Regions from separate parts of the Bradyrhizobium sp. BRP56 genome, predicted to be linked through region 3. Evidence: predicted binding sites of a transcription regulator. Region 3 holds the regulator's gene; each other region holds the start of a gene.
What was found. The regulator PhoB, encoded in region 3, activates phosphate uptake and scavenging genes when phosphate is short. The targets are predictions, from matches to a motif close to TGTCATNNANCTGTCAT.
Positions count from the first base shown of each region.

Region 1: the regulator PhoB is predicted to act here: its motif matches at 4,724-4,740, upstream of I6F38_RS03790 (DUF47 domain-containing protein).
Region 2: the regulator PhoB is predicted to act here: its motif matches at 3,737-3,753, upstream of I6F38_RS13050 (acetoacetate decarboxylase).

Region 1 is NZ_JADYVV010000003.1:82,710-89,640, reverse strand. It holds gene I6F38_RS03815 (ABC transporter ATP-binding protein) at 1-729, shown strand, start outside; gene I6F38_RS03810 (ABC transporter ATP-binding protein) at 722-1,465, shown strand; gene I6F38_RS03805 (ABC transporter substrate-binding protein) at 1,506-2,735, shown strand; gene I6F38_RS03800 (branched-chain amino acid ABC transporter permease) at 2,800-3,663, shown strand; gene I6F38_RS03795 (branched-chain amino acid ABC transporter permease) at 3,665-4,633, shown strand; gene I6F38_RS03790 (DUF47 domain-containing protein) at 4,780-5,424, shown strand; gene I6F38_RS03785 (inorganic phosphate transporter) at 5,524-6,528, shown strand; gene sugE (quaternary ammonium compound efflux SMR transporter SugE) at 6,587-6,901, opposite strand.
Region 2 is NZ_JADYVV010000015.1:3,390-10,320, reverse strand. It holds gene I6F38_RS13065 (IclR family transcriptional regulator) at 1-936, shown strand, start outside; gene I6F38_RS13060 (carboxyl transferase domain-containing protein) at 866-2,425, shown strand; gene I6F38_RS13055 (patatin-like phospholipase family protein) at 2,531-3,694, opposite strand; gene I6F38_RS13050 (acetoacetate decarboxylase) at 3,936-4,721, shown strand; gene I6F38_RS13045 (transporter) at 4,864-5,883, shown strand; gene I6F38_RS13040 (carbohydrate porin) at 5,932-6,931, shown strand, end outside.
Region 3 is NZ_JADYVV010000064.1:46,453-53,383, reverse strand. It holds gene argF (ornithine carbamoyltransferase) at 1-347, opposite strand, end outside; gene I6F38_RS33600 (aspartate aminotransferase family protein) at 347-1,555, opposite strand; gene I6F38_RS33595 (GcrA family cell cycle regulator) at 2,044-2,556, shown strand; gene phoB (phosphate regulon transcriptional regulator PhoB) at 2,750-3,460, opposite strand; gene phoU (phosphate signaling complex protein PhoU) at 3,606-4,322, opposite strand; gene pstB (phosphate ABC transporter ATP-binding protein PstB) at 4,429-5,247, opposite strand; gene pstA (phosphate ABC transporter permease PstA) at 5,244-6,089, opposite strand; gene pstC (phosphate ABC transporter permease subunit PstC) at 6,094-6,931, opposite strand, start outside.

The DNA.
Region 1 (6,931 bases), on a different contig from region 3:
AGCGGATTGACCAAGGAATTCGCGGGTTTCTTCGCCGTTCGCGACGTCGCGTTGAAAGTGCGTCGGGGCAGTATCCATGCATTGATCGGGCCGAACGGCGCCGGCAAGACGACCTGTTTCAATCTGCTGACCAAATTCCTGAAGCCGTCGGCAGGCCAGATTCGCTACAAGGGCCACGACATCACCGCGATGCCGCCGGCCGACGTTGCGCGGCTCGGGCTGGTCCGTTCGTTTCAGATTTCGGCGGTATTTCCGCATCTGACCGCGCTCGAGAACGTTCGCGTGGCGCTGCAACGGCAGCACGGTTCGTCGTTCGATTTCTGGCGCTCGAAAAGCGTGCTCGACCGCTTCAATCCGCGCGCCCACGAGCTCCTGAACGACGTCGGCTTGAGCGAATTCGCCAACACGCCGGCGGTCGAGATGCCGTACGGCCGCAAGCGCGCACTTGAAATTGCAACGACGCTCGCGCTCGACCCCGAGATGATGCTGCTCGACGAGCCGATGGCCGGCATGGGCCACGAGGACATCGACAAGATCGCGGCGCTGATCAAGCGGATCTCCGCGAAATACACCATCCTGATGGTCGAACATAACCTCTCGGTGGTGGCCAACCTCTCCGACATCATCACCGTGCTGACGCGCGGGCAGGTGCTTGCGGAGGGCAACTACGCCGACCTCTCCAAGGACGAGCGCGTGAAGGAAGCCTATCTGGGAGCGGGTCATGGCTGAGGCAAAACTGGCGGAGAAGCCCGTCGCTGCGGCCGGCGCCGACGTGCTGACGGTCAAGGATCTGCAGGCCTGGTACGGCGAATCCCACATCCTTCACGGCATCAATTTCAACGTGAAGGCCGGCGAGGTGGTGACGCTGCTCGGCCGCAACGGCGCCGGCAAGACCACGACGTTGAAGTCGGTGATGGGCGTGATCGGCAAGCGCTCCGGCTCGATCCGCTTCGACAATCAGGAAATCATCCGCGCTACCTCGGACAAAATCGCGCGGCTCGGCATCGCATTCTGTCCCGAGGAGCGCGGCATTTTCGCCAGCCTCGACGTGCGCGAGAACCTGCTGCTGCCGCCGGTGGTGCGGCCGGGCGGCCTGCCGCTCGACCAGATCTTCACGCTGTTTCCCAACCTGAAGGAGCGCCTCACCAGCCAGGGCACCAAGCTCTCGGGCGGCGAGCAGCAGATGCTGGCGATCGCGCGCATCCTGCGCACCGGCGCGCGCTTCCTGATGCTGGACGAGCCGACCGAAGGGTTGGCGCCGGTCATCATCCAGCAGATCGGGCACACCATTGCGCGCCTGAAGTCGCAGGGATTCACCATCCTGTTGGTCGAGCAGAATTTCCGTTTCGCCTCGACCGTTGCGGACCGCTACTACATTGTCGAGCACGGCAAGGTGATCGACGGCTTCGCGAATTCCGAGCTGTCGGCCAACATGGACAAGCTCCATACCTATCTCGGCGTCTGATATCGCCAGAACCAGAAAATTTAGGACGAGGGAATACGACATGAAGAACAAGATTTCGGCGCTCTTGCTCGGCACCGCGATGGTGCTGTCCGCCGCAAGCGTCGCCTCCGCCCAGGAGAAGCTCGACAAGACGGTCAAGATCGGCGCGCTGTCGGATCAGTCCGGCCTCTACGCGGATCTCGCCGGCCCCGGCTCGACGCTGGCGGCGCAGATGGCGATCGAGGACTCCGGCCTCAAGGCCAAGGGCTGGACCATCGACCTGATCTCCGGCGATCACCAGAACAAGCCCGATATCGGCACCACCATCGCCCGCCAGTGGTTCGACGTCGACAAGGTCGACACCATCGTCGACGTGCCGAATTCCGGCGTCGCGCTCGCGGTCAACAACGTCGTGAAGGAAAAGAACGGCGTCTACATCAATTCGGGCGCCGCCACTTCGGATCTCACCAACGCGCAGTGCTCGCCGAATACCGTGCACTGGACCTACGACACCTACATGCTCGCCCATGCCACCGGCCAGGCGCTGGTGAAGGCGGGCGGGGACACCTGGTTCTTCCTCACCGCGGATTACGCGTTCGGCGCCGCGCTCGAGCGCGACACCACGTCCGTCGTCACCGCCAATGGCGGCAAGGTGGTCGGCGGCGTCAAGCATCCGCTCAACACCGCCGACTTCTCCTCCTTCCTGCTGCAGGCGCAGGCCTCCAAGGCCAAGATCATTGGTCTCGCCAATGCCGGCGGCGACACCACCAACTCGATCAAGCAGGCGGCCGAGTTCGGCATCGTCAAGGGTGGCCAGAAGCTCGCGGCGCTGCTGCTGTTCCTCACCGACGTCAAGGCGATCGGGCTCGAGACCGCGCAGGGCCTCAACTTCACTGAGACGTTCTACTGGGACCTCAACGACAAGACCCGTGCCTTCTCCAAGCGCTTCTCGGAGCGGATGAAGAACAGCGCGCCCCCGACCATGGTGCAGGCCGGCGTCTATGCGGGTCTCATGCATTACTTCAAGGCGCTGGAAGCGCTCGGCGGCAATCCGCATGACGGCGCCAAGGTGGTCGCGAAGATGAAGACGATCCCGACCGACGATCCGCTGTTCGGCAAGGGCGAGGTCGAGGCCAACGGCCGCGTCACCCACGACGCCTATCTGTTCGAAGTGAAGAAGCCCTCGGAGTCCAAGGGACCGTGGGACTTCTACAAGCTGGTCGGCACCGTGCCGGGCAACCAGGCCTTCACGCCGCTCGACAAGAGCGCCTGCGCGCTTCTGAAGAAGTGACGATCATGCCCGCCGGCCATGCGCGTGGCCGGCGGGCTTCATCTATCTAGCGAAAGCTCATTCGATGCAGGCTCTCTACGCACAGCTTCTGGTGGGACTGATCAACGGCTCGTTCTACGCGCTGCTCAGTCTGGGGCTCGCCGTCATCTTCGGCATGCTCAACATCATCAATTTCGCGCATGGCGCGCTCTACATGATGGGCGCCTTCGTGGCGTATTTCCTGCTCAACCTGGGCGGCATCAATTACTGGTGGGCGCTGATCATCGCACCCGTCGTGGTCGGCATCTTCGGCATGATCCTCGAGCGGACCATGCTGCAATGGCTGACCGGCCTCGATCATCTCTACGGACTGCTGCTGACCTTCGGCATCGCGCTGATCGTGCAGGGCGTGTTCCAGAACTATTTCGGCTCCTCGGGCCTGCCTTACTCGATCCCGGATCAGCTCAAGGGCGGCGTCAATCTCGGCTTCATGTTCCTGCCGATCTATCGCGGCTGGGTCGTCATCTTCTCGCTCGTGGTGTGCCTTGCCACCTGGTTCCTGATCGAGAAGACGCAGCTCGGCGCCTACCTGCGCGCCGCGACCGAGAACCCGACGCTGGTGCGCGCGTTCGGCATCAACGTTCCGCGCATGATCACGCTGACCTACGGGCTCGGCGTGGGTCTTGCCGCACTCGCCGGCGTGCTGTCGGCGCCGATCAACCAGGTCCGCCCGCTGATGGGCGCCGATCTCATCATCGTGGTGTTCGCGGTGGTCGTGATCGGCGGCATGGGCTCGATCATGGGCTCGATCATCACCGGCTTCGCGCTCGGCGTGATCGAGGGACTGACCAAGTATTTTTATCCCGAGGCCTCCAACACCGTGGTGTTTGTCCTGATGGTGGTGGTGTTGCTGGTGAAGCCAACGGGACTGACGGGACGGGCGGCTTGATATGTCAGCATTGACCGACGATACACTTCCGATCACGCCGCGCGCGATGCGCGACGAGATGATCGTATTCGCCGCGATGGCGCTGCTGCTGGCGATCGTGCCGTGGACGGGGATCTATCCGTTCTTCGTCATGCAGGCGCTGTGCTTCGCGCTGCTCGCCTGCGCCTTCAACCTCCTGATCGGCTATGGCGGCCTGCTGTCGTTCGGCCACGCGATGTTCCTCGGCACCGCCGGCTACGTCTCGGCCCACGCGCTGAAGGTGTGGGGGCTGACGCCGGAGCTCGGCATCCTGGTCGGCACCGCGGCCGCGGCCTTGCTCGGCCTGGTCACCGGCTACATCTCGATCAAGCGGCAGGGCATCTATTTCTCGATGATCACGCTGGCGCTGTCGCAGCTGCTTTACTTCCTCTATTTGCAGGCGCCGTTCACCCATGGTGAAGACGGCATCCAGGGCATTCCGCAAGGCCACCTGCTCGGCATCTTCGATCTCTCGAAGCCGCTGGTGCTTTACTATGTCGTGCTGGTCGGCTTCCTCGCCGGCTTCCTGCTGATCTACCGCACCATCAACTCGCCGTTCGGCGAGGTGCTGAAGTCGATCCGCGAGAACGAGCCGCGGGCGATCTCGCTCGGCTACAAGACCGACCAGTACAAGCTGCTCGCCTTCATCCTGTCGGGCACGCTGGCGGGCTTTGCCGGCTCGCTGAAGGTGTTCGTGGCGCAGAATGCCTCGCTCACCGACGTGCACTGGTCGATGTCCGGTGAAATCGTGCTGATGACGCTGGTCGGCGGTCTCGGCACCATCTTCGGCCCGGTGGTCGGCGCCTTCGTGATCATCGCCATGCAGCAATATCTCGCCGGTTTCGGCCAGTGGGTGACGGTGATCCAGGGGGTGATCTTCGTGGCCTGCGTGCTGCTGTTCCGGCGCGGCCTGGTCGGTGAGCTGGCCCATTTGTTGCGGCGGTCGCTGTAGGGTAGGTCTCGGCGATTTTCGGCCGACTTTAGTGGTGGACGACCGCCCGTGTGGGCGGTCGTTTCAGGTTTTTTCCCCGCCAGATGCTCTATGACAGTTCTGTGACAGTCGCTAAAAGGGCTGTCCCGGAATGATGGAACTGAGACATGCTGCGCTGGTTTCGCGCCTTCCTGCCCAAGGAAGAGCGGTTTTTCGACCTGTTCGCCCGACACGCCCAGACCTCCGTGCAATGCGCATTGGCGTTGCAGGACATGCTGAAGGGCGGGGAGGAGACTCCGGTCTTTTGCCAGCGCGTCAATCAGTTCGAGAACGACGCCGATAGCGTCACCCGCGAGGTCCTGACCGCGGTTCGCCGCACCTTCATCACCCCGTTCGATCGTGGCGATATCAAGAACCTGATCACCTCGATGGACGACGCGGTCGACCAGATGCAGGCGACCGCAAAGGCGGTCATGCTGTTCGAGGTGCGCGAGTTCGAGCCGCCGATGCGCGAGATGGGCGGCCTGATCGTCGAATGCGCCAATCTGGTCGGCCGCGCGCTGCCCCTGTTGCAGTCGATCGGCCACAACGTCTCGATGCTGACCCAGATCACCGAGGAACTGACCAAGCTCGAGGGCCGGGTCGACGATCTCCAGGATATCGGGCTCAAGGAGCTGTTCCTGAAGCACCGCGACGCCAACACGATGGACTACATCGTCGGCGCGGAGATCTACGACCATCTCGAGAAAGTTGCCGATCGTTTCGACGACGTCGCCAACGAGATCAACTCGATCGTGATCGAGCAAGTCTGAGCATGATCCGGAAAAGTGTGATGCGGTTTTCCCTGCGACAAACGCGAAGCGTTTGCGCGGCGATCATGCTCAACAAAGCACAATAGAGCGGGGCATCACATGGACGCCACGCTGGGTCTTCCAATTCTGACCATCCTGATCGCGGTCGCGCTGCTGTTCGATTTCCTGAACGGCCTGCACGATGCCGCGAACTCGATCGCGACCATCGTCTCGACCCGCGTGCTGCGGCCGCAGTATGCGGTGTTCTGGGCGGCGTTCTTCAACTTCGTCGCGTTCCTGGTGTTCGGCCTGCACGTTGCCAACACGATCGGCACCGGGATCATCGAGCCGTCGGTGGTGGATGCGACCGTGATCTTCGCAGCATTGGTCGGCGCGATCGTCTGGAACGTGATCACCTGGGCGCTGGGCATTCCGTCGTCGAGCTCGCACGCGCTGATCGGCGGCCTGGTCGGCGCCGGCATGGCGAAGGCGGGCATTTCGGCGGCGGTGTGGAGCGGGCTCTCCAAGACCTTGCTCGCGATCGTGCTGTCGCCGCTGGTCGGCTTCCTGCTGGCGCTGGTGCTGGTCGCGATCGTGTCCTGGCTCTCGGTGCGCTCGACGCCGTTCGCGGTCGATCGCGCATTCCGCATCCTGCAATTCGCCTCGGCGTCGCTCTATTCGCTCGGCCATGGCGGCAACGACGCGCAAAAGACCATGGGCATCATCGCCGTGCTGCTCTATTCGCAGGGCCATCTCGGCGACACCTTCGAAATTCCGTTCTGGGTGGTGCTGGCCTGCCAGGGCGCGATGGCGCTGGGTACCCTGATGGGCGGCTGGCGGATCGTCCGCACCATGGGGCTGCGGATCACCAAGCTGACGCCGATGCAGGGTTTCTGCGCCGAAACCGGCGGCGCCGTGACGCTGTTCATGGCGACCTATCTCGGGGTTCCCGTATCGACCACGCACACCATCACGGGCGCCATCGTCGGCGTCGGCGCCGCACGGCGGCTTTCCGCCGTGCGCTGGAATGTGGCGAGCTCGATCGTCTACGCCTGGGTGATCACGATCCCGGCGTCGGCCGCGGTCGCAGCCGCGAGCTATTGGGCGGTGCAGATTCTGAAGTAGCGTTTTCGAGCGAAGTGGAAGCCGGTTCGCGTCAAGAAAACGCGTCTCGAAGGAGCAATCAGCCGACCAGCTTCAGCCCGACGATGCCGGCAACGATCAGTCCGATGCTGGCAAGCCGCATCGCGGTCGCGGGTTCACCGAGCAGGATGATGCCGAGCGCCGCGGTGCCGACCGCGCCGATCCCGGTCCAGACCGCATAGGCGGTTCCAATCGGCAGCGTCTTCAGCGCGAGGCCGAGCAGGATCACGCTGCCGGCCATCGCCGCCAGCGTCAGCACCGACGGCACCAGCCGCGAGAAACCTTCGGTATATTTCAGCCCGATCGCCCAGCCGATCTCGAGCAGGCCAGCGGTGAACAGAATGGTCCAAGCCATCACGAACCCTCCAGATAAGGCAGGGTCGTC
Region 2 (6,931 bases), on a different contig from region 3:
CTCGCCAGCGAGACAGGCGATGGCGATGTCATCCAGGTGGTGTCGCGCGCCTTCGATGTGTTGCGGTGCTTCGAGGGGCACGAGGCCCGGCTCGGCAATCTCGAGATCTCGAACCGCTGCGGCCTGCCGCGTTCGACGGTGTCGCGACTGACACACACGCTGACGCGGATGGGACAGCTCGTCTATCTGCCGCGCGACCAGAAATATCGCATCGGCCCGAGCGCGGTCGCGATGAGCACCACGATGATGAAGGGGCTGCAGCTGCGCAATCTGATCCGGCTGCGCCTGCAGGATGTCGCCGATCAGTTGCCCGGCACGGTGGGCTTCGTCATCCCTGACCGCTTTCACCTGGTCTATCTGGAGTTCGCCCGCGCGGCCAACGCGCTCGGCCTGCATGAGGCCACCGGCAGCCGGATCTCGATGGCGACCACCGCGGCCGGTCACGCCTATACGGCTGCGCTCGATCCCGCGATCGGCGACGCGCTGATCGCCGAGATGGAAGGCGAGTTGCCCGACAGCGCCAAGATGCTGACGCCGCGCATCGAGGCCAACCGCCGCCATTTGCAGGAGCACGGCTACGTCGTCGCCTGCGGCCTGTGGAGCCCGCACATCAACGGCGTCGCGGTGCCGCTGTGGTCGCCGCAGTATCAGACCTATGTGGTCACCACGATCGGCTTGCTCTCGGCGATGTATGACGAGGCGCGGCTGCATCGCGAGGTCGCACCGCAAATGGTCGAACTCGCCGCCGCACTCGGCAGCCTGCTCGAAGGCGCCGACGGCGACATCTTCAGCAATCGGATCGAGCGCAAGTCGCTTCCGGTGACCGCCCATAACAACAACAAAATCATCAAGACGGGAGCAGTGAATGAACTGGAAGCCGGAACTCGACGACCTCGCCCGCCGCGAAGCGTTCGCGCGGGAGATGGGAGGCGTTGACAAGGTCAAGCGGCAACGCGACCAGGGCCGGCTCACGGTTCGTGAGCGTATCGACAAGCTCGTCGACCAGAACAGCTTCCACGAGGTCGGTGCCATCTCCGGCATCGCCGAATATGACGAGAGCAACGAACTCAAGCATCTGACGCCGGCGAACTGCGTGTTCGGCCGCGCCAGGGTCGACGGCCGCACCGTCGTCGTGGTCGGCGACGACTTCACCGTGCGCGGCGGCTCGGCGGATGCATCGATTTCCGCCAAGCCGTTGATGGCGGAGGAGATGGCGCACGACTTTCGCCTGCCGATCGTTCGCGTGATCGAGGGCTCGGGCGGCGGCGGCTCGGTGAAGACGATCGAGACCAGGGGCGCGGCCAATCTGCCCGGCGGCGTCGGCGGCACGCGCTGGTACTGGTACACGACCGCCAATTTGGCCCGCGTGCCGGTGGTCGGTCTCGGGCTCGGCTCGGTCGCGGGCCTCGGTGCCGCGCGGCTTGCCGCCACGCATTACTCGGTCATGACCAAGAGCTCCGCGATGTTCGTCGCCGGCCCGCCGGTGGTGAAGCGCCTGGGGCAGGATCTGACCAAGCAGGAGCTCGGCGGCGCCGACATCCAGACTCGCGCCGGCGCGATCGACCAGGCCGTCGAGACCGAAGAGGAGGCGTTCGACTATGCGCGGCGTTTCCTGTCCTATCTGCCGTCGTCGGTCTACGACCTGCCGCCGACCATTCCCTGCACCGACGATCCGGAACGCGCCGAGGAGTCGCTGCTGAAGGCCGTGCCGCGCAACCGCCGGCAGGTCTACAAGATGCGACCGATCATCGATGCCGTCGTCGACAAGGGCTCGTTCTTCGAGGTCGGCACCAATTTCGGCCGGCCGGTGATCACCGGATTGGCGCGGATCGAGGGCAGGGCGGTGCTGCTGCTCGCCAGCGATCCCTTCCACTATGGCGGCTCGTGGACCGCGGACGCCTGCCAGAAGGTGGTGCGCTGGGTCGACTTCGCCGAGACCTTCCATCTGCCGGTGGTCTACCTGATGGACTGCCCGGGCTTCATGATCGGGCTTGAGGCGGAGAAGACGGCGACCATCCGCCACGGCGTGCGGGCGATGGCGGCGGTCAACCAGAGCACGGTGCCCTGGTGCACCATCATCATCCGCAACGCCTTCGGCGTGGCCGGCGTGGTGCATCAGCCGGCCAACCGCTTCTCGATGCGCTATGCGTGGCCGTCGGCCTATTGGGGCTCGCTGCCGCTGGAGGGCGGCATCGAGGCGGCCTATCGCGCCGAGATCGATGCGGCCGCCGATCCCGCCGCCAAGCTGCGCGAGATCGAGGACCGCCTCAACAAGCTGCGCTCGCCGTTCCGCTCGGCCGAGAAGTTCTGGGTCGAGGAGGTGATCGATCCGCGCAAGACGCGCTCGCTGCTCTGCGAGTTCGCGCGCCTCGCCGAACCGATCCGCAAGGCCGGGCCGCCGAGCAACATGTCGACGCGGCCGTAAGCGGCTCCTCAATCGTCATTGCGAGCGTAGCGAAGCAATCCATATCACCATGTGCTGAGGTATGGATTGCTTCGTCGCTGCGCTCCTCGCAATGACGACACGTATTTACTCCGCCTCGCGATGCACGTCGTGGATCACGATGCCCATGCCGTTCTCGGGCATCTTGATCCATTCGCGCCGCTTCAGCGAGCGCTTGGTGTCCTCGTGCCCGCTCACCCAGTGCTCGCGCATCGAGGTGCCGGAAAATTCGTGGTCCTTGGCGTCGCCCTCATAGGCCTTCTGCTGATAGATCAGCTGCAACAGCGTGATGCCCGGCAGCCGGGCGTTTGCCTTCTTGAGCTGGCGCTCCTCGTCCGAGAGCTGATCGTCGGGGATTTTTCCCAGCGCATTGTGCAGGGCGGTGCGCAGATTGTAGGTCTTGCGATAGACGTCGGTGTTGTAGCGGGTACGCGACGAATACATGATGTCCTTGTGCCGGGCCATCACGTCCTGGATGTCGCGCGGCAGCGCACCGCGCGCCGAGAACAGGTCGACCTGGAACACCAGCGAATTCATGTTGTCTTCCTGGTCGAGCAGATGCTGCAGCGGCGTGTTGGACACGATGCCGCCGTCCCAGAAATGATCGGTGCCGACCTTCACCATCGGCAGCGCCGGCGGCAGCGCGCCGCTCGCCATGATGTGCTCGGGAATGATCTCGTCATGGGCATTGTCGAAATAGATGAAGTTGCCGGAGAGCACGTTCACGGCGCCGACCGCAAAGCGCATCTTCTTGGAGTTGATGCGGTCGAAATCGACCAGCTCGAGCAGCGATTCACGTAAAGGCGTGGTGTCGTAGTAGCTGGTGGCGGTGCGCGCGCCGGCCGGGCTGAACCACGGATTAGCCTGGTGCGGGGTGAAGAAGCCGGGTTGTCCGAGCGTCGTCGTCAGCAATGAGCTGGTGAAATTGCGCGCCTTGCGGAAGATGTCGCCGTCCGGGGTGTAGTGCCAGATCTTGCGGCTGGTGATGCGATCCCAGAACGTGTGCAGCCGTTCCAGCCGCTTGTCGGGCGGATTGCCGGCGATGATCGCCGAGTTGATCGCGCCGATCGAGACGCCGCACACCCAGTCGGGCTCGATGTTGGATTCATGCAGCGCCTGATAGACGCCGGCCTGATAGGCGCCGAGTGCGCCGCAGCCCTGCAGGACCAGGGCGACGCGATCGCAGCCTTCCGGACGCCAGCCCGGCGTCGCGTGATCGATATCGTCGAAATGCGGGGTTCGCGCGTCCATATCAGACACTCCAAAAATTCGCGGCGAGAATTCAGCGCGCCGATGACGCCGTGATGACAATTGCGGCGGACGCGCAAGGCGCATCCGGCATGGCTGCCTGCATGGTTAGCATTGGCCCCAGCAGCGCGACGCGGGTCACGCAAGCGCAACCGCGGTCATGCGCCTGACGGAAATTCCTCACATCGCTGTCAATCTCGGCCGCTAGCTTCCGCGCAAACTTTTCAAACAGGGGGTTATTGCGATGCGCAGGGAAGATCTGCTCAAGCTTCCGTCGATGCCGGCCGCCGGTCCGAGCTATCCCGCCGGTCCGTATCGCTTCATCGATCGCGAATTCCTCGTCATCACCTATGAGACCGATCCGGAGTTGATCCGCGCCGGCCTGCCCGAGCCGCTGGAGCCGATCGAGCAGGCGATCGTGCATTACGAATGGATCAAGATGCCCGACAGCTCCGGCTTCGGCAGCTACACCGAGTCCGGCCTCGTGATCCCCGCGCGTCTGCATGGCGAAGAGGTCAACTTCGTCTGCCAGATGTATCTCGACGATGATCCGCCGATCGCGGCCGGCCGCGAGATCTGGGGCTTTCCGAAGAAGTACGCTCATCCCAAGCTCGAGATCGTCAAGGACACGCTGACCGGCACGCTGGAATATGCCGGCCAGCTCGTTGCGATGGGCACGATGGGCTACAAGCACGAGAGCATGGCGGGCAATGGCGACGTCACCCGCGCGACGCTGTCGAAGACGCAAGTTAATCTGAAGATGATCCCCGGCGTCGACGGCCATCTCGAGGTCTGCCAGCTGGTCGCGATCAACCTGACCGACATCGTGGTCAAGGGCTCCTGGATCGGACCCGGCCGGCTGCATTTGGTGCCGCATGTCAATGCACCGGTCGCCGATTTCCCGGTCAAGCGTGTCGTCGGTGCGCATCACTTCCTCGCCGACCTGACGCTGCCGTTCGGCCGCGTCGTGCACGACTACAACAAGGAGGCCACGGAAGCGGCGGCGCCGACCGGTCTTGCGGCGGAGTAGGGCGGTCGCTGACATAAAACTGTAACAGGCGCGTCCTCCTATGTTGCGTCGAAGGGACGCGCTTGCTCAGCGTTACGCGTGGGCGAGGTCTTGAACATGTCATTTCGCGCGGTTGCGTTATCGATTGCCTTGGGGGCGGGCCATGCTGGCTGATCCACCTCCCGCTCCGGTCGGGTCGCTGCTGACCCGCGAGGCGGTCCCCGGTCTGGTCTGGGCGTTCCGCCTGCATCACGACGGCCGTGCCGAGGCGCTTCCGATCGATGCGCCGATCGAGCCGAGCCACGACGGAAGGTTGTGGCTGCACTTCAACCTGACCGACGTCCGCACCCGGCCATGGCTTGCCAACATGCACATCCCGCAGCTGGCGCGGGACCTCTTGCTGTCGAATGACAATTTCCAGCAGATCCACGTCGTCGACAATTGCGTCTACGGCGTGTTTTCCGATCTGGTGCGGGATATCGACGCCGCGACCCGGGAGACCGGCTTTCTCCGCTTTGCGATGACCGAACGCCTCCTGGTCAGCGGCCGCCATCAGGCGCTGTGCTCCGCCGATGCGACGCGCCGCGTGCTCGAGGGCGGCCATCGCGTCGGCAGCGTCGCGGCACTGCTGGAGAAGATCGTCGACGAGATCGCCGACACCATGGACCGCATGGCGGACAAGATCGGCACCGATATCGACGCGATCGAGGAGCGGGTGCTCGCCGAGGATACCGGATCGGAGCTGCGCAAGAATCTGAGCCGGATGCGCCGCACCTGCGTGCGACTGCATCGCCAGCTCGCCGGCCTGCGCGTGCTGTTTCACCGGCTCGAGCAGAAGAACACCGACAATCTCAGCCCGGCGCTGCGGCTGCAGGCCGGCAAGCTCGCGCAGCGGCTCGACGGTCTCGACCACGACATCGTCGAACTGCACGAGCGCAGCCGCCTGCTCGAGGAGGAGCTGCGCTTCAAGCTCGAGGAGGAGAGCAACAAGCACCTCCATGCCTTGTCCGTCGTCACCATGATGCTGCTGCCGCCGACGCTCGTCACCGGCATCTTCGGCATGAACACCAAGGGATTGCCGTTGACCGACGTCGACAGCGGGTTCCTGGTCGCGGCCGGCCTTCTGATCGGGTCGGCGCTGCTGGCTTATCTGCTGATGCGGCGGCTCGGCATCGTCAAATAGCGCGAGCGCACCGCGGTATTCCCGATGTGCAGAGTTCTTTCCGGCGCGATGTTGGTGGCCGCGGCCCTCGCGCTCGGCGCGCCGGCGCATGCGGAGGACAAGCTCGTCGCCGACCGGATTGCGGATACGCGGGCTGCGCTCGAGCAGGCCGGCTACCAGTTCAGCCTGACCTATATCGGTGAGGGGTTTTCCAACGTCTCCGGCGGCGTCAGCAACGGCGCGGCCTATACCGGCCGTCTCGATCTCGGCACCACCATCGACCTCGAGAAGGCGATGGGCTGGACCGGCGCGACCTTCCACGCCAACATGTACCAGATCCACGGCGACGGGCTGTCGCGGAGCTATGTCGGCAACCTGTTCCTGGTGTCCGGCGTCGAGTCGCTGCCGGCGACGCGGCTCTATGAATTCTGGATCGAACAGAAGCTGCTCGGCGGCAAACTCTCGGTGCGCGTCGGCCAGCAGGGCTCGGACGTCGAGTTCATCGACAGCCAGTACGACGACATCTTCATCAATTCGGCGCTCGGCTGGCCCGGCATTGTCGGCACCATTCTGCCGGCCGGCGGACCGTCGCCGCCACTTGCCGTGCCCGGCATCCGGTTCAAGGCCAATCTGTCCGACCGCATCACCGCCTATCTGGCACTGTTCGACGGCTCGGCTTCGCCGCCGCAGGGGACCGACGATCCGCAGATATTGAACGCCCACGGGCTGAATTTCCGGGTCAACGATCCGCCGTGGTGGATCGGCCAGCTCAAATACAAGTTCGAGATCGGCGAGAGCCGGCTGCCGGCGACCGTCACCGGCGGCGCCTGGTATCACATGGGCTCGTTTGCCGACCAGCGCTTCTCGGCCGACGGGCTGTCGCTCGCCGATCCCGACAGCTCCGGCGACACGCGCTGGCTGCGGCGGGACAACGGCATCTTCATGGTCTACGAGCAGCTGCTTGCGCGCGCCAGGCCGGACGCTGACAAGGGCGTCGCGTTCTTCATGCGCGCCTCGGTCAGCCCGTCGGACCGCAACCTGATCAGCACCTATGTCGACGGCGGCTTCC
Region 3 (6,931 bases):
TCGAGCAGCGCGTCATGATTGAGGATGCGGATCATGATCGCATCGACATAGCGCGACAACACGCGCGCGGTGTCAGCGATGGTCTCGCCGCGGCCGAGCTGCATCTCGGCGCCGGTCAGCATGATGGATTCGCCGCCGAGCTGGCGCATGCCGACGTCGAACGACACCCTTGTGCGGGTCGACGGGCGCTCGAAGATCATCGCCAGCGTCTTGCCTTCGAGCGGCTTCCTGCCCTTCTCATGCGCCTTCAGCTTCGCCTTCATGGCGGCTCCGGCGGACAGCATGTTGCGCAGCTCGCCGAGCGGCAGCTCGTTGATATCGAGGAAGTGACGGACCGGCTTGCTCATTATCCAGCCGCCTTCTTCGGCTGCGCCGCCGACAGCACAGAGCAGGCGCGCTCGAGCGCGGTGATCGACTGGTCGATCTCGGCCTCGGTCACGATCAGCGGCGCCAGGAACCGCACCACATTGTCGCCTGCGCCGACGGTGAGCAGCTTCTCGTTGCGCAGCGCTGCGATCAGGTCGCCCGACGGCACCACGGCCTTGACGCCGATCAACAGCCCCTCGCCGCGCACCTCCGACAGCACACCGGGATAGCGGTCGACGACGGAAGCGAGCTTCTGCTTGAGCAGCAGCGACATCTTCTGCACATACTCGAAGAAGCCGGGTTTCAGCATGACGTCGAGCACGGCATTGGCGGCGGCGACCGCGAGCGGATTGCCGCCGAAGGTCGAGCCGTGCGAGCCGGGCGCCATGCCGGCCGCAGCCTGGGCGGTCGCCAGCACCGCGCCGATCGGAAAACCGCCGCCGAGCGCCTTGGCCAGCGACATCACGTCCGGCGTGACGCCAGTGCGCTTGTAGGCGAACAGCTCGCCGGTGCGGCCCATGCCGGTCTGCACCTCGTCGAAGGCGAGTAGCAGGCCGTGCTCGTCGCAGAGCGCGCGCAGCGCCTTGAAGAACGCCTGCGGCGCCGAGCGCACGCCGCCCTCGCCCTGCACCGGCTCGATCAGGATGCCGGCGGTGTGCGGACCGATCGCCTTCTTCACCGCCTCGATGTCGCCATGCGGCACCTGGTCGAAGCCGTCCATCGGCGGGCCAAAGCCCTCGAGATATTTCGCCGAGCCGGTCGCCGCCAGCGTACCCAGCGTGCGGCCGTGGAAGGCGCCCTCGAAGGTGATGATGCGGTAGCGCTCGCCATGGCCCTTGGAGAAGTGATAGTGGCGGACCAGCTTGATCACGCCCTCCATCGCTTCCGCGCCGGAATTGCAGAAGAACACGAAGTCGGCAAAGCTCTGCTCGCACAGCCGTGCGGCAAGCACCTCGCCGTCCGGGCTCTTGAACAGGTTCGACATGTGCCAGAGCTTGGTCGCCTGTTCCTGCAGCGCCTTGACCAGATGCGGATGCGCGTGCCCGAGCGCGTTGACCGCGACGCCCGAGGTGAAATCGAGATAGCGGTCGCCGTTGGTTGCGATCAGCCAGGCGCCCTCGCCGCGCTCGAAGCCGAGATCGACCCTGGCGAAGACGGGGAGCAGATGCGACGTGGCAGCGTTGGTCATGGCGATCACTGACGGTTTTTAAGCCGACAATTGCCGCTGCGCCTTGACGCCAGCGCAGCAACGGCCAGCTTCGGAAAACAAAACGGCCGCCTTTGCGGGCGGCACGTGGCGGGCATTCTATGCTGCGGTCGGTAAGTGTCAATCGTCACGAAGTGGCCTTCCTGCAATGCGAAACGAGCGCAATCCGGAGCATTCCGGTGCGGTGGAAAAGCCTCATCGCGATGCTTAACTGTGTGGGAACATGTGGACGCACGGCCGCGGACTCTTGCGCCAGAGTCACGCCATATTGTAGCGTTTGGCCTGTCGGGTACGACATCTCGTGCGGCGGTACTGGACCCTCTAAGTAGCCTTTGTGTCTCGCGTAAACGTTCGGGCGCAACACCGTGCCCGGCGAGGGCTAAGGGATTCTGGCCGCAGGGATATTTGTCCAGATTGGCTCGCAGCGCCGCTCCAATGATTGGCCGGCGCTACGCGAAGGGAAGAATGCGATGACTGTATTGACCTGGTCCGACGATCGCGTCGAGCAGCTGAAGAAACTCTGGGAGTCCGGCCTGTCGGCCAGCCAGATCGCGGCGGAACTTGGCAATGTGACGCGAAACGCCGTGATCGGCAAAGTGCATCGGCTCGGCCTCTCCGGCCGCGCCAAGGCACCCTCCACGGCCGCGCCGCGGCAGCGCAAGGCTCGCCCGGCCCAGCACATGATGCGGGTGGCGCGTCCGGTCTCGCGCGGCAACACCGCGCTGGCGCATGCCTTCGAGGTCGAGATGGAGCCCGATCCGATCTCCTACGACAATGTGGTGCCGATGAGCCAGCGGCTGTCGCTGCTCGAGCTCAACGAGGCCACCTGTCACTGGCCGGTCGGCGATCCCTCGAGCCCGGAATTCTTCTTCTGCGGCGGCAAGGCGCTCGCCGGCCTGCCCTATTGCGCGCATCACTCGCGCGTCGCCTACCAGCCCGCCGCCGATCGCCGCCGGCCGTCGGCGAAACCGCAGATCAAGTGAGCACTCGGGAAAACGACGGAAGACCTGAAAAACAAATCCCCGCGAAAGCGGGGATTTTTTTTGTGGCCTCCACCGTCATTGCGAGGAGCGTTAGCGACGAAGCAATCCATCGTTCCGCGTTTGCGGTGAAATGGATTGCTTCGCTACGCTCGCAATGACGATGCTGGATGGGCCGGGGCTAAGCCAACGCCCATTACGGCTGCGGCTCGGCCTTGGCAAAGCGGTCGTCGAGCGCGTAGCCGGCGCCGCGCACGGTGCGGATCGGATCCTGCTCGCGGCCCGGATTGAGCAGCTTGCGCAGGCGGCCGATATGCACGTCGACGGTGCGCTCATCGATGTAGATGTCGCGACCCCAGACGCTGTCGAGCAGTTGCTCGCGGCTGAACACGCGGCCGGGATGCTCGAGGAAGAATTCGAGCAGGCGATACTCGGTCGGCCCGAGATCGATCGGACGGCCCGAGCGCGCCACGCGGCGCTTCTCGCGGTCGAGCTCGATGTCGCCGTAGGTCAACACGGTCGCAAGCCGCTCCGGGCTGGCGCGGCGCAACAGGCCCTTCACCCGCGCCAGCAGCTCCGGCACCGAGAACGGCTTGACGATGTAATCGTCCGCGCCGGTGGCAAGCCCGCGCACGCGCTCGCTTTCCTCGCCGCGCGCGGTCAGCATAATGATCGGAAGCTGCTTGGTCTCGGGCCGCGCCCGCAGGCGGCGGCACAGTTCGATGCCGGACAGGCCCGGCAGCATCCAGTCCAGCACCACGAGGTCGGGAACGCGCTCCTTCAGCCTTGTATCCGCATCGTCGCCGCGCCCCACCGTCTCGACATCGTAGCCTTCCGCATCGAGATTGTAGCGCAACAGCGTCGTCAGCGCTTCCTCGTCTTCGACTACCAGAATGCGTGCGCTCATCGGTCTAAGTTCTTTCTCTGTGGTGATCCGTTGCCCAGACGCAAACCGAAACGCTTACTTCCTCAAGCATAGTCCCCGCGGAAGCGAGTTGTCGCGAGGACCATCCAGTTTCACTCTTGCCGGTTCCGCGCTTGCCGATCATGCCTCAGTTGCCCGGCACCGTGGTGGCAAAAGTGGTCATGTCGCCCTTCGGGCGCTTGTCGGTGATCTGCTGGCCCTCGATCATGTAGAACACGGTCTCGGCGATATTGGTGGCGTGATCGCCGATCCGCTCGATGTTCTTGGCGCAGAACATCAGATGGATGCAGAACGAGATGTTGCGCGGATCTTCCATCATGTAGGTGAGCAGTTCGCGGAACAGCGAGGTGCAGATCGCATCGACCTCCTCGTCGCCCTTCCAGACGTTCATCGCCGCCGGCAGGTCGTGCGCGGCGTAGGCGTCGAGCACCGACTTGACCTGCGACAGTACGAGGTCGGTCATGTGCTCGAGGCCGCGGATCAACTTCAGCGGCTGGAAATCGCTCTCCAGCGCCGCGACGCGCTTGCCCATGTTCTTGGCGAGGTCGCCGATCCGCTCGAGATCGGTGGCGACGCGCATCGCGCTGACGATCTCACGCAGGTCGATCGCCATCGGCTGGCGGCGCGCGATCGTCAGCACCGCGCGCTCTTCGATGTTGCGCTGCAGATTGTCGATCTCGATGTCGGCGGCGACCACGCGCTTGCCGAGCGCGACGTCGCGACGGATCAGCGCGTCGACCGACTCGGTAATCATTCGTTCGACCAGGCCGCCCATCTCGGCGACCAGGCGGGTCAACTCCTGCAGGTCGCTGTCGAATGCCTTGGCGGTATGTTCAGAAGCCATCGCTTGTCTCCCTCAACCATGATCCCGGGGATCATGGCTTCGTGTCCTGAATTTTAGCATGACCTGATCGGAAAACCGGTTTCCACTTTTCCGGATCATGCGCCGGTCAACCGAACCGGCCGGTGATGTAGTCCTGGGTGCGCCGATCGCTCGGTGAGGTAAAGATCTTGTTGGTGTCGTCGAACTCGATCAGCTCGCCGAGATACATGAAGGCGGTCTTGTCGGAGACGCGCGCCGCCTGCTGCATGTTGTGGGTGACGATCGCGATCGTGTAGTCCTCGGAGAGCTCCTGGATCAGTTCCTCGACCTTGGCGGTCGAGATCGGGTCGAGCGCCGAGCACGGCTCGTCGAACAGGATCACCTCGGGGCGCACCGCCACGGTGCGCGCGATGCACAGGCGCTGCTGCTGGCCGCCGGAGAGCGACAGGCCGGAGGCGTTCAGCTTGTCCTTGACCTCGTTCCACAGCGCGCCGCCGCGCAGCGCCTTCTCGACCCGGTCGTCCATCTCGGACTTCGAGATCTTCTCGTAGAGGCGGATGCCGAAGGCGATGTTCTCGTAGATCGTCATCGGGAACGGCGTCGGCTTCTGGAACACCATGCCGACCCGCGCGCGCAGCAAGTTGAGGTCGAGCTTGGGGTCGAGAATGTTGGTCTGGTCCAGCATCAGCTGGCCGACCGCGCGTTGGCCCGGATACAGGTCGTACATCCGGTTGAAGATGCGCAGCAGGGTCGACTTGCCGCAGCCGGACGGGCCGATGAACGCCGTGACGCGGTTGGTGCCGAGCGTCAGGTTGATGTTCTTCAGCGCGTGGTGCTCGCCGTAATAGAAGTTGAGATTGCGCACCGTGACTTTCGGCGGCGCTTCCGGCAGCGGAACCTGCGGAATGTGGCCTGCGGCAGTCGTGGAGACGGAAAGCTCGGTCATTTTGCGGCCCTTTCGGCACCAAGGATACGCGCGCCGATATTCAACGCGAGCACGGTGAATGTGATGAGCAGCGCACCGCTCCACGCCAGCTCTTTCCAGTAGGCGTAGGGGCTCTGCACGAAGTTATTGATGGTCACCGGCAGGTTGGCCATCGTCTTGGTCAGATCCAGGCTGAAGAACTGGTTCGACAGCGCGGTGAACAGCAGCGGCGCGGTCTCGCCGGCGACGCGGGCGGTCGCCAGCAGCACGCCGGTGATCAGCCCCGATCGCGCCGCACGATAAGCGATCCGCTTGATCACCAGCGAACGCGGCAGGCCGAGCGCGGAGGCGGCCTCGCGCAGCGGATTGGGCACCAAGAGCAGCATGTCCTCGGTGGTGCGCAGCACGACCGGGATCACGATCACCGCGAGCGCAAGGCTGCCTGCGATCGCCGAGAAGCCGCGCATCGGCACCACCACCGCACCATAGATGAACAGGCCGATGATGATCGAGGGCGCGCTGAGCAGGATGTCGTTGATGAAGCGGATCACCGAGGTCAGCTTGTCGTGCTTGCCGTATTCGGCGAGGTAGGTGCCGGCGAACAGGCCAAGCGGCGCGCCGATGCCGACGCCGATCACGGTCATGATGACCGAGCCGACGATGGCGTTGAGCAGGCCGCCTTCGGTCGAGCCGGGCGGCGGCGTGTTCTGGGTGAACAGCTGCACGCTGAGGCCGGCAAGGCCGTTATAGAGCAGCGTGATCAGGATCAGCGCCAGCCAGGTGACGCCGAACAGCGCCGCGCCGACACAGAGTGCGCGGATGACGATGTCGCTGCGGCGGCGGGATTTGTAGATCGGGTTCATGGCGTTACTTCCCCGCCTTCTTTTCAAGCCGCATCAGCATCAGCCGCGCGCCGGCGAGCACAAAGAAGGTCAGCACGAACAGCAGCAGGCCGAGCAGGATCAGGCCGGACTGGTGCAGGCCGTCGCTCTCGGCGAATTCGCTGGCGATCGCCGCCGAGATCGTGGTGCCCGGCGCGAAGATCGACGACGAGATCCGGAACGAGTTGCCGATGATGAAGGTCACCGCCATGGTCTCGCCGAGGGCGCGGCCGAGCGCCAGCATGATGCCGCCGATCACGCCGACGCGGGTGTAGGGAATCACGACGCTGCGGACGACCTCCCAGGTGGTGCAGCCCATGCCGTAGGCGGCCTCTTTCAGCACCGGCGGCACGGTCTTGAACACGTCGACCGAGATCGCGGTGATGAAGGGCAGCACCATGATCGCAAGGATCAGCGCAGCGTTGAACAGGCTGAGATAGGACGGCGGGCCTGCGAACACCGCGCCCAGCACCGGGACGCCCTCGAAGATCCGGATCATGAAAGGCTGGAAGGTGTTGGCCAGGAACGGGCCGAGCACGAAGAAGCCCCACATGCCGTAGATGATCGAGGGGATGCCGGCGAGCAGCTCGATCGCGATGCCGATCGGGCGGCGCAGCATTTGCGGGCAGAGCTCGGTGAGGAACACGGCGATGCCGATGCCGACCGGAATGGCGATCAGCATCGCGATGACCGAGGTGATCAGCGTGCCGTAGATCGGGCCGAGCGCGCCGAGCACCGGCGGATCGGCCGAGGGCGCCCAGCGCTGCGTCCAGAGGAAGGCGAAGCCGTATTCCTTCATCGCCGGCCAGGCGCCGACGATCAGC